Regions from separate parts of the Bacillus sp. ABR genome, predicted to be linked through region 2. Evidence: a T-box and tRNA genes for the amino acid it is inferred to sense, from the RefSeq annotation. Region 2 holds a T-box; the other holds one or more tRNA genes.

Region 1 (6,535 bases), on a different contig from region 2:
CGGCTGATCCTCTGTATCAGTAGAAGTGAGTTTCACTTTGACCTTTGATCTCGATAATGTCCAAGTCACATTTTGAGGACCATTTACTTGAACTTTGACCTCATGGGTTCCTTCGTTCAAGTCCCCTGCATTGATATAGGCTTCAACATCTGAAGCCTTTAGTTTATCAATCGCACTCTTTGATCCCTTTGCTGTTAACGTGATCCGTCCAGAAGATGGGCTCACAAAATCAGATGTGAGATCCTTGCTCAAACCCACGACAGAAATCGGTACATTATCGATCTTTTTTTCTTCAGCTGTTGCAACCTTCACTTTGATCTTAACGGTTTCGGGTGATACCTTTTTCACACCATCTGGCAGGGGAATATCGGCATCAATCTCCGTATCATCTTTGATCTTGCTTAGGTCCAGCTTGACGCCATCAATAAAATCAAGGGCATCCAGCACCTTTTGAGAGCCGTACACTGTGACCTCACTCGGGCTTGTCTCAATGCTTGAGATGCTGATCCCTTCTGGCAAGCTGCCCGTCCGCTCAATTTTAAAAGGGACCTTTTTGCTTGGACTCGAGATTGGGACCGTAATATCCACCACGGACGGACTTACTTCAACTGGCAGCTCATTCCCGCTGCTATCATACACAGTGAGCTTCGCCTCTTTTTCAATTTGCTGATCGACATCTTCTAAGTTCACAAAAGCTTTAATGACAGAAATTTTGTCGATGACGTCCTTTGATCCAGTAACTGTGACCTTTTTCGGATTCACAATGGGCTGTTCAGGTGTATAGCCGTCTTTGATTTTATTTTGATTATAAAACTCGGTTTCAACAGGAAATTCAGCTGTTGTTTTTTCTTGTATCGTCACAGTCGTCACAGATGGATTAATCGATAGTGTGAGTCCCTTCGATACATCTCTTGCCTTCAGCTCCACTTTATGTGTACCTGTCGATAAGTTCTGCATGTCTGCGTAAATTTCAAAATTCTTTGTTTGTCTTGCTGTTTTCACAGCACTAGTTGATCCTTTAATCGTGACATTGACTGTCTGCGGCACACCAGTGACGACGTACTTCTCATCATCATAATACGCTTTAACAGGAATGTCGGTTAAAGTTGCTTCATCTGTCGTCGATGTTGGGAAAAAGGATTCACCGATTTTTTTCGGCGTGGGCGCTTGCGCTGAATTGACTGCACCATACAGCAATAAAGCGAAGACCAATGCAAGAAGCTTAACGGCCCAGCGATTATTCAAAATCTTATCCATTTTTCTTGCCCCTCCAATACCATTTGGTCGAGGAAGCATCTTTGCTGTTCTTACTAAATTCAGCAATCAGCATTTCTTCAAGCGCTTCTTCTGTCAATTCTCGGTGGAGATCACCATTCCTTGCGACAGAAATACCGCCAGTTTCCTCAGAAACGATGACAGTTAAGCTGTCTGTCACTTCACTAATTCCGACTGCCGCCCTATGACGCGTCCCCAGCTCCTTAGAGATAAAAGGGCTTTCTGACAGCGGTAAATAGCAAGCTGCAGCTGCAATCTCATCCCGCTTCATAATGACAGCACCGTCATGAAGCGGTGTATTCGGAATGAAAATATTAATGAGCAGCTCTGAACTCACCTTTGCATTCAAAGGAATTCCTGTCTCTATGTAATCATTCATTCCGGTATCGCGCTCAATTGTCAGCAGTGCGCCGATTCTGCGTTTCGCCATATAGTTAATTGCTTTTGTAATTGCCTCGATCGTTTTCTGCTGCTGCTCCTCTACAGGTGTCCCGCTTCTTGAGAAGAAACGGCCGCGCCCAAGCTGCTCAAGCGCTCTCCTTAGCTCTGGCTGAAAAATAATAATGATCGCAAGGAATCCCCACGTAATCGCTTGATCCATCAGCCATTGAAGTGTGTTAAGACCGAGATACGCACTTCCCATCCTGACGAGAACAATGACCACAATTCCCTTTAAAAGCTGAACCGCTTTTGTTCCGCGGATGACCATCATTAATTTATATATCACATACCAAACAACGAGAATATCAACAGCATTACCGAGGTACTGCAAAAAAGGAATATCCCCTAAAGCCATTTCCTCGTCCTCCAGAATTTTCAGTTATTCTTCGTTTGATGCATTTTTTAATATAAAAATAGCCTATGTATCAATACATAGCGTGGCTATTATACCACATTTTGTTTCAGCAAGGAAAATAGTTGCCATATCTGGCTGAGTTGCTAGTATGCGTGAATCCCACCAATGTATAGAAAAAGAGCAGCCCCCTTAGAGACTGCTCTTTAAGCCGATTGAGTTACTTTTGCTCCTCTGGCCCAATGACCCGCATTACGTTTTGTGCTGTTGATTTCATTTTGTACCAGATCCAATCAAATACTTCATTAATTTCATTAATTTGACCAGTGACTTGTCCGGCAGAAGCAGTCAACTGTTCCCCATTGACGACGGTGACATTTCCATCAACCTTGCCTTCTACAATCAGCTTGCCATTTTTGACAGTGACATCACCCTTTACGGTTTCCCCTTTAGGTACGGTCACTGTATCATTTTCAACGACGAGATTCGGCTGCTTTGACACACTGAAATTATGATCGGTATTCCAGCTCGTAAACAGACTGCCTCCCATTAAAATGAGAAAGAGGGCAGCGGCTACCATCAGCGGGTGAGCTTTGATCCATCTTTGAACCGACACACGCTTTTTCTCCTTTGGAAGACCTGCCATCACCTTTGCAGTGAAATCAGATGGTGCTTCTATATGAGATGTACTCTGCACTAGCGCGATGGATTTCTCAATTTGTTGAAAATGAGTACGGCACTCCTCACACGATTGCAGATGGCTTTTTAATTCTTTTTCGTCTTGGGGCTCAATGTCCCCGTCTAAATACTGATGCATAAGCTGGACGATTCTATCCTGACAGCTCATCAAAATCACCTCACTCAAAGGTCTCTCAACTGTTTCCGGAGAGCCTCTCTACCCCTGTGTATTCTCGTTTTCACCGTACCAACTGGTATATTCAGAATCTCACTAATTTCTTTTAACGAGAGTTCATCAATATACTTTAATACGATGACCGAACGATATTTGTCGGGTAATCTTAAAATTTTTTGCTGAATGGTACTCGATAATTCAAGAGACACCACCTCATCCTCTGGCAAAATGCCATCAGCAGCAATTTGAGAATACATATTTAATCCTTCTGTTCCTGCCACCTCTGCATCTAAATAATAATCCGGCTTTTTTTTGCGAATACGGTCGATGGTCAGGTTGGTTGCAATGCGGTACAGCCACGTGGAAAACTTACGGTTCACATCAAAGCTTTCGATATTCACATAAGCACGAATAAACGCCTCCTGCGCAATATCCTCCGCTTCATGTGCATTCCCAAGCATACGGTAGCACAGCTGATAAATTTTGTCTTTATACAGGTCTACGATGTCTGCAAATGCGTTCTGGTCGCCTTTTTTCACTTGCTTAATTCTCTTTTTAATCATTGTGTCCATAGTATATTCAACCTCTGCCTTCACCGGTCTTTATGTATACGAACCTCTTTCCAAAAGGTTTCATTCTCCTCTAAAAAATAGTGTAACAAATTTTTGACAGTGTGTTACGCTTATCAACCGGTAAAAACCTTAACATATCCTTAAATTTTCCCAAAACAAAAAAAGAACGGGAACAAGTCCCGCTCTACAATAGCTTTTCACCCATTAATGAACCAATTAACGCAACTGCCGCTTCAGCGGTTTTGTTTTTCTCATCTAAAACCGGATTTACTTCAACAAATTCAGCAGACGTTAAAATACCCGCCTCCTCTAAAAGCTCCATTGCGAGATGACTCTCCCGGTAACTAATGCCCCCTGCTACCGGAGTACCTACACCAGGGCATTCCGCTGGATCTAATCCATCTAAATCAAGCGACAGATGGACACCATCTGTTCTCTCCTTTAGATACGCAATCGCTTCCTCCATCACCCTTGTCATCCCTAAACGATCAATTTCATGCATCGTATACACTTTAATGCCTTTCTCTCGAATCAATGCCCGCTCTCCTTCATCTAAAGATCGAGCACCAATTATAACGACATTTTCAGGCTTCAATTTAGGCGAATAACCGCCAATATTCGTTAAATCAGCATGCCCAAAACCGAGACTGACAGCAAGCGGCATGCCATGAATATTTCCAGAAGGAGAGGTTTCCTCCGTATTCAAATCCCCGTGTGCATCATACCAAATGACCCCTAAGTTTTCATAATGCTTGGCTACCCCAGCAAGTGTGCCAATCGCAATGCTGTGATCACCGCCTAAAATGAGCGGAAACGAACCAGATTGCACAATACTGTCAACCTTCTCAGCAAGCAGCTGATTTGCCCCAGCATTCTCCGTCAAATTTTTCAGCTTTTCACTTGTATATAAACCTTTCTCATCATCTCTTTGTTCAACTGGAATATCTCCAAGATCCTCTACATCAAATGAGAGCGTTTCCAATTTTTCTTTTACGCCTGCACAACGAATCGCACTCGGGCCCATATCGACGCCCCTTCTCGTTTGACCCAAGTCCATTGGAACTCCAATAATCGTGACCTTCTTTTGCTCTCCCATATGTACATCCCCTTTCCGTTCATGCTTATATTTTACTTTCTTGATGCCTTCTGACTCAACTCGACAACATTTTGAATAGTTATACAGTCCCTCTGCCAACATAAAAAAAGACACCTTTTTCAAAAAGGTGTCTTAACTGGGCTAGCTGGATTCGAACCAACGCATGACGGAGTCAAAGTCCGTTGCCTTACCGCTTGGCTATAGCCCAAAAATGGTGGAGGGGGACGGATTCGAACCGCCGAACCCGGAGGGAGCGGATTTACAGTCCGCCGCGTTTAGCCACTTCGCTACCCCTCCACATATGGAATTGATAAAGATAAAACAGTGCCGGCAAGAGGACTTGAACCCCCAACCTACTGATTACAAGTCAGTTGCTCTACCAGTTGAGCTACACCGGCATATGGTGGAGGATGACGGGCTCGAACCGCCGACCCTCTGCTTGTAAGGCAGATGCTCTCCCAGCTGAGCTAATCCTCCACATCATGGTGACCCGTACGGGATTCGAACCCGTGTTACCGCCGTGAAAGGGCGGTGTCTTAACCGCTTGACCAACGGGCCAGTTTGTCAAGTTTGTTGTTTCCGTGAAGCTGACAAAAGTTATTATATACAGGTTGTCCCCCTTTTGTAAAGGGGATTTTTATTTTTTTTATTTTCTAACTATTTACTCCCTATTTATTCAACATTTCGGCTGAAATATAATTTCAATATTCAAATATAATATTGAAATTTCATATCATACTCAATATACTGAAAATGAAGAAATAAGGAGGTATGTCACATGCAGCCATCTCAACTGCGTTCTTTGACAACAGAATCAAGAAACCCCAACACAATGGGAATTTCTCAAGCAAATCCGCTTGAAATACTCCAGATGATTAATGAAGAAGATAGGAAGGTCGCTCAAGCAGTCAACCTTGTACTTCCCCATGTCAAAACAGCAAGTGACTTTGCCTATGAATCCATCTCAAATGGAGGCAGACTCGTTTATTTAGGCGCCGGAACAAGCGGCCGAATTGGCGTAATGGATGCTGTCGAATGTCCCCCAACCTATAGCGTCTCACCTGATGTCATTGTAGGCATCATGGCAGGCGGAGACTCAGCTTTTTCTCAAGCTGCCGAAGATGTGGAAGATAGTGAAGAAGCCGGCAAACAGGATTTAGTACACATCCACCTGACATCAAAAGATACAGTCGTCGGAATTGCCGCAAGCGGCAGGACACCTTATATCATCGGCGCTTTAAACTATGCAAAGTCAATTGGAGCTAAAACAGTAGCACTCAGCTGCAATGAACAAGCAGAAATTAGCGAGCTTGCAGATTGCGCCATTGAGGTCATTGTAGGACCAGAAGCCATCACTGGGTCAACAAGAATGAAAGCAGCATCCGCTCATAAAATGATTTTAAATATGCTTTCCACCTCAGTCATGATCAGACAAGGCAAAGTATATGAAAACTTGATGGTTGATGTAAAAGTCAGCAATCATAAATTAAAAGAACGCGCCATCACCATCATTCAACATGTGACAAATGCTTCCTACGAACAAGCCGTGAAGACTCTCGAAGCAGCAGACTTAGAAGTCAAAACCGCCATCGTCATGCTCCAAACAAACACAGACAAGAAAACAGCCAAAGATTTACTGAGCAAAACGAATGGTCATATCGACAAAGCGATCTCACGTTATCAATCCTAAAGGAGGCAGAGCTCATGTCAGCAGGCGGACTTACCCTACTACACACAATCAAATCAAAGCTCCCCCAATCTGAAAAAATCATTGCAGACTATATCCTTGCCCATCCTGACAAAGTCATTAAAAGTACAGTACACGAAATCAGTCAGGCAGCCGGCGCAAGCAGCTCTGCAGTCATCCGTCTTTGTAAATCTCTCGGGCTGGATGGCTATCAAGATTTAAAAATGCGGATCGCTGGAGACTTGATGCATGACGATAA
Region 2 (6,535 bases):
CGAACGTCAATTCCGTACACTATATGACAGAGCTGCTAAACTTCCTGGTAAACAAGGTGAAAACTTCATGATCCTTCTTGAAACTCGCCTTGACAACCTAGTATACCGTCTTGGCCTTGCTCGTACTCGCCGCCAAGCTCGTCAGCTAGTAAACCATGGTCACATCCTTGTTGATGGAAGCCGTGTAGACATCCCATCTTTCTCTGTGAAACCAGGTCAAACGATTGCTCTTCGTGAGAAATCTCAAAACCTTGCAGTAGTGAAAGAATCAGTTGAAGTAAACAACTTCGTTCCTGAATACCTTTCTTTCGATGCTGAAAAGCTTGAAGGAACTTTCACTCGTCTTCCAGAGCGTTCTGAATTAGCGCCTGAAATCAGCGAACAACTAATCGTTGAGTTCTACTCTCGTTAATTTCATTACTTCTCTAAGAGAGAGCAAAAAAACCCTAGATCCCTTGATTGTTCAAGGATTTCTAGGGTTTTTTGTATGTTCTCAATTATACATGAAATCATTTGAAGTCATCTTCCATATTCAACACTTATTTTCCCCGGCTGCCTGCCCCATTCTTACTTCAATCATATATACAAATATAGGAAACATTTCATTGAAGTGCCTTTTTTCTATTGGTACAATAATGATAGATGACGTATCAGTCGTATTGTTCTCTATAGTACTTAGATGGAGGAGATCCATGTTTAGTATCATAATCATTCTATTCTTACTCTTAATCTTATCAGTGATTGCCTATTCTCTTTTAAGAAAAAAACAGATTATCGATGAACCGCCAAATAGATTTGCTGCAAGTCTGTTTATCTTCCTGCTCTTTTTTTCTATCTGCTTCGTGATCGCGATTCCTAGTGTATTGCTATACATCACCATTTTAGGTGTGAATTTTCTTTTTGGAGAAACCATCACGTATGATTCATTTTTTTCTTTAATCTCTTTCTCTTTGTTCGTGAGTGTTATCGTTGTTTTTTGGTCACCTCTCCTTCTATTCATAGGAAAAGGACTGGCTTATCTCCTTAAACTTCCTGTATGGCTCACTTATACTTTGGAATGGGTGAGTTCTTGGATCGTTTTACATCTCTCTATCAAGTATGTCCTTTACTTAAATTTAATGAATGTATCGATAGGGGATTCCGGCGTATTAATTTTATCATTCTTTGTCAGTTTTTTATTTATTGAGATTGATCTCTTTTACTCACGTAAGAAACAACGAAAACAATCACTGGACACATATCATTAGCATGATAAAAGCTCCTAGATCTCTTTCTAGGAGCTTTCAAACGTTCATTCTGGACTTGTCCATTTTGCGATGAGCTGCTCTGTTGTCATGACAGTCGCAAATTCATCATGCAGGGTTGCAAGTGAGAGCCGGTGGATCGTTTCTGGGTCAAAATATGTACCATTTTGATCCGTTAATCCAAAGGCAGCTGTTGCATCTGAGATCAGGTACGTATCAAAACCAAGATTTCCGCTCATTCTTGTCGTTGTTGATACGCAATGAGGAGTTGTTAATCCTGCGATGACGACCGTGTCAATCTGGTTTGATCTTAGTTGTTCTTCTAGGCTTGTACCTATAAAGCTGCTGTTGACTTTCTTTTGTATCACCGTTTCTTCCTCTAGCGGTTTAGCAATATCTTTAAAAAGGTGCCCTTCATTTGCTGGATGAAAGACAGATTCCGGATTGTCGGATGTATGCTGAATATGAATCACTTTCCAGCCTTTCTCTCTCCAAAACGTCAATAGCCGGCTAATATTTTCCTCTGCCTCTAGGTTATTGCGTTCTCCCCATTTTTCATGCTCGAACGCTTTTTGTACATCTACAATGATGAAAGCCTTTTGATTCGTTTTCACAAACGCCCACCTCCGAAGATTCTTATTCACTACATGTAGTGTACGGAATGGCGAACGTTTTGTACATGCTTTTATTCGGTTATGTACGATGCTTTATCTGTTTTGTGTCATCGTTATGCTTCCCTTTTCAATATCTCTTTCATCTAACAGCTGCCATATGCCAATTGACATTAAAAAAGACAGCATATACCGCTGTCTTTTTTCGTTTTTTAATTCGTATTCTGTCCTCCGCCGTTCAGTCCTTCTTTAATATAGCCTTTCACTTGGCTTGAGGTTAATAGACCGATATGGCCAACGCCGTGAATCAGGACGTTTCTTGCGCCAATTAAACGAGAGAGGCTGTTGACGACGATGAGATCGGCTGAACTATAAACGGATGTGTAAAGAATTTTCTGATTTGGATCTGTGCCAGGTAATGCTCTGTTTGAAACGAGTCCATTTGCTCCACCAATCGTGACAACGTTTTCAATTTTATCTCCGCCATCAAGATTCTTAATATAGTATAATGTGTTCGCCCCGCCCATACTATGAGCCACAATATCTACTTTTTTGGCACCCGTTTTGTCTAACACATCTTGGACGAATCTGGATAGACGCGGACCATTGTTGCGGTTATTTCCTGTTTTGTCTATGAAATCGATAGCATATAATTGATTTCGATCCCAGCCTTGTCCAACCAAGTAACTTTTAATAGAATAAAAGTTATAAGAGGCACCACCAATACCATGTACCATCACAACCGGATTATGCTCAGCCGCCTTCACCTCTTTCGGCTGGATAAAAGCCATTGAACCAATCACCAATGCAAGTGCAACGAGAATTTGCAAACTCCTTTTCTTAACAAAAATCACTTTCATTCCCCCTTATTCATCTTATACGACTCTATTTTATAAAAGAAAAATATGTCAGAAAAGTGAACAAGGTAATGTTTATGAGATGATTTTACAGAAATATAAATAATCAAAAAGCACCTTGGACTTTTTTAAATTCAAACAAAAAGACTACGAGACCTTCTTTCTTTCATATATAATATCAATAGAAAAAGGAGGTTCTACTAGATGCTATTTACGCAAACCCCTGCTCCACCCTACTATGCCGTGATTTTCACATCAAAACGAACAAATGTTGAGCAGAAAGAATACGCTGCTGCTGCTCAAAAAATGGAAGAATTAGCGAAAGATCTAGATGGGTTTCTTGGAATAGAAAGTGTACGAGATGAACATGGTGTTGGGATCACTGTTTCTTACTGGGATTCATTAACAGCCATCAAAGAATGGAAAGCACATACAGCACATCAGCGTGTTCAAAAAAAGGGGAAAAAGGATTGGTATGAATCCTATACTACCCGAATTTGTAAGGTAGAACATGCTTATACAAACAAAGATTCACTCCTTGAACAAGAAGCAGACGAATGAGCAACTTCTACATAAAAAAGAAAAGCACCTCAATGTACACGAACATTTGAGGTGCTTTTTCATGATGTTTACTGTTTCATAAAGATTTATTTATACGTCACAAGGAAGTATTTCTTTTTCCCTCTTCTTAAAACGGTAAATTGGTTTTCAATTCGGTCGTCAGCTGAGAGCACATAGTCTTTATCTGTTTGTCTCTCTCCGTTGATGGAGACAGCACCATTTGTGATATCTTCACGTGCTTGACGCTTTGATGGAGACAGCTTTGATTCCACAAGAATATCAACTAGTGTTAATTCTTCTGTGCTGCTTTTCTCCATTGATGGAACATCCTTAAAGCCTACTTTCACTTCTTCAGCTGTAAGAGAATTGATCTCGCCTTTAAATAGTGCATTTGAGATGTTGACTGCCTGTTCTAGTGATTCACGGCCATGTACAAGTGTTGTCACTTCCTCTGCTAGACGGCGCTGCGCTTCACGCTTTTCAGGTGCTGTTTGCACTTTTTCTTCATACGATGCGATCTCTTCTTTTGATAAGAACGTAAAGTATTTTAAGTATTTCACGACATCACGGTCATCTGTGTTGATCCAGAATTGGTAGAACTCATATGGAGACGTTTTTTCTTTATCTAACCAGATAGCGCCGCCTTCTGTTTTACCAAACTTTGTGCCGTCTGCTTTTGTGACAAGCGGCATCGTCAGACCGAATGCTTTTGCTCCTTCTGCTTCAGACTTACGGATCAACTCAAGTCCAGATGTGATATTTCCCCACTGGTCACTTCCGCCGATTTGCAGCTTACAATTTTCATTTCTGTAAAGGTTTAAGAAGTCTAAAGACTGCAGGATGACGTAGCTGAATTCTGTGTAAGAAATCCCTGTTTCGATACGTGAGCTCACGATATCTTTTGCCAGCATAAAGTTTACACCGAAGTTCTTTCCAATATCACGAAGGAACGTGATGACATTCATTTGGCTGATCCAGTCGTAGTTATTCACGATGACGGCTGGGTTCTCGCCTGCTTCAAAATCAAGAAATTGAGACAGCTGTCCTTTGATTTTATCTGACCACTGTTCGACGATTTCTGCTGGGTTGAGTGAACGTTCTGCTTTTTTGAAACTAGGATCGCCAATGAGTCCAGTCGCACCGCCAACAAGAGCAATCGGGTGATGACCTGCTTCTTGGAATCTGCGTAATGTTAAAATTGGCAATAGATGACCAATGTGTAAGCTGTCAGCTGTCGGATCAAAGCCGGAGTATAGCTTGATTTTCTCTTCTGCTAATAATTTTGTTAAACCTTCTTCATCTGTTTGCTGCTGAATTAATCCTCTAAACGATAGCTCTTCCATCAATTGACTCATATCCAAATCTCCTTTGTTTAAAATGAAACATAAAAAACGCCCCTTCGAATGAACGAAGGGACGATATATATCGCGGTACCACCCTGCTTAAAAGACAAAAAATCTTGTCTTTTCACTTACACTGATAACGGACAGATCCGTTCTTTCACTAATCAGGGCATGCTCCTTTTCGTAAAAGCGGTTCGTGAGGGTAATTCGAATATCTCTTTGTACTGACTTGCACCAGCCGTCAGCTCTCTTAAACAGGGAAAGATCATTCTACTGAATCTCAGTCAAAACCTTTTCATATTCAACTAATGTCATTTTTAACACACTTTTGATATCAAGTCAACTGATGAAAAAATTAATCTTCCATTGTCGAAAGGTCGCCAGCAGGTAAATTCAGCTCCCACGCCTTTAGCACACGTCTCATAATTTTTCCGCTTCTCGTTTTTGGCAGTTTGTCTTTAAACTCAATTTCTCGCGGTGCCGCATGTGCTGCGAGCCCTTTTTTCACAAACGTACGAATCTCTTCTTTCAGCTCATCTGTCGGCTCATATCCGCTTCTGAGCGCAATAAATGCTTTAATAATCTCACCGCGGACCGGATCTGGCTTTCCAATGACACCAGCCTCTGCAATGGCTGGATGTTCGACCAGTTTACTTTCTACCTCAAATGGACCGACCCGCTCTCCTGACGTCATGATGACGTCATCGACACGTCCCTGGAACCAAAAGTATCCGTCTTCGTCCATATAAGCTGAATCTCCTGAAACATACCAATCTCCCGGCATAAAGTAAGATTCATATTTTTCAGGATTGTTCCAGATCGTATGCATCATAGAAGGCCAGCCTTTTTTAATCGCAAGGTTGCCCATCCGGTATGGCGGAAGTTCATTTCCTGCATTATCAACAATCGCCGCTTCTACGCCTGGAATTGGTTTTCCCATCGAGCCCGGCTTGATGTCCATGCATGGATAATTACAAATCAGCTGTGCACCCGTTTCTGTCATCCACCAAGTGTCGTGAATTCGCTTGCCAAAAACAGCATCTCCCCAGCGGATGACTTCTGGATTAAGAGGCTCTCCCACACTTAGCACATGACGGAGCGAGCTGAGGTCATATTTTTGAATGAGGTCATCCCCTGCCCCCATGAGCATTCTAAAGGCTGTCGGGGCACTGTACCAAACGGTTACACCGAGTGATTCAATGGTTTCATACCACGTATCAGGATTAAACCGGCCGCCTAAAATCACATTCGTCGCCCCATTAAACCACGGTGAAAAAATACCGTACACTGTGCCTGTAACCCAGCCTGGATCAGCTGTACACCAGTAAACGTCATCTTCTTTCAAGTCAAGCACCCATTTACCAGTCTGGCCTTGCTGCACCATTGCACCATGGACATGAAGCACACCCTTTGGCGTACCGGTAGATCCTGATGTGTAATGAAGCAGGAAGCCGTCTTTTTCATCCATCCATTCAATTTCAAGCTCCTTTGCTGCCTCCTCAAACGCCTCTTCATAGTGAATTGTCCGAACGCCATCGACGTCTTCATTTTCACCGCCGACAATGATGACAGATTCAAGCTTTGGAAGCTCTGCAAATGGAATTCGTTCAAGTAGATCGGGTGTTGTCACGATCACCTTTGCTTCACTATTTTCTAAACGGTCTTTGACGGCACCTTCCATAAATGCCTCAAATAACGGGCCAACGATCGCCCCAATTTTCACTGCGCCTAGCAGAAGAAAATAGAGCTCAGGTGATCTTGGCATAAAGATAAACACGCGATCCCCTTTTTCCACATGTGCCTTTTCTTTGAATAGATTTCCCGCTTTGTTTGTGTTGATTTTCATATCCCTGAACGTATACTTTTCATCCCGCTCTGAATCTTTGTAGTGAAGCGCCACCTTGTTCTGACGAAACGAG

Evidence for each region. The T-box of region 2 lies ahead of tyrS (tyrosine--tRNA ligase). A T-box ahead of a tRNA ligase gene usually reads a tRNA of that ligase, here a tRNA-Tyr.
Region 1: it encodes a tRNA-Tyr, which carries the amino acid that the T-box ahead of tyrS (tyrosine--tRNA ligase) is inferred to sense. The anticodon was not compared.

What each region holds. Positions count from the first base shown of each region.
Region 1 covers NZ_JAOYSL010000004.1:9,618-16,152, reverse strand. The annotation lists gene OIT90_RS13565 (CdaR family protein) at 1-1,257, opposite strand, end outside; gene cdaA (diadenylate cyclase CdaA) at 1,250-2,071, opposite strand; gene rsiW (anti-sigma-W factor RsiW) at 2,289-2,915, opposite strand; gene sigW (RNA polymerase sigma factor SigW) at 2,930-3,493, opposite strand; gene rocF (arginase) at 3,678-4,589, opposite strand; tRNA gene OIT90_RS13540 (tRNA-Gln) at 4,726-4,797, opposite strand; tRNA gene OIT90_RS13535 (tRNA-Tyr) at 4,802-4,886, opposite strand; tRNA gene OIT90_RS13530 (tRNA-Thr) at 4,915-4,987, opposite strand; tRNA gene OIT90_RS13525 (tRNA-Val) at 4,991-5,066, opposite strand; tRNA gene OIT90_RS13520 (tRNA-Glu) at 5,073-5,147, opposite strand; gene murQ (N-acetylmuramic acid 6-phosphate etherase) at 5,368-6,279, shown strand; gene OIT90_RS13510 (MurR/RpiR family transcriptional regulator) at 6,294-6,535, shown strand, end outside.
Region 2 covers NZ_JAOYSL010000002.1:793,163-799,697, forward strand. The annotation lists gene rpsD (30S ribosomal protein S4) at 1-412, shown strand, start outside; gene OIT90_RS09505 (hypothetical protein) at 693-1,247, shown strand; gene OIT90_RS09510 (cysteine hydrolase family protein) at 1,292-1,858, opposite strand; gene OIT90_RS09515 (esterase/lipase family protein) at 2,068-2,709, opposite strand; gene OIT90_RS09520 (antibiotic biosynthesis monooxygenase family protein) at 2,917-3,273, shown strand; gene tyrS (tyrosine--tRNA ligase) at 3,360-4,628, opposite strand; T-box leader at 4,682-4,913, opposite strand; gene acsA (acetate--CoA ligase) at 4,972-6,535, opposite strand, start outside.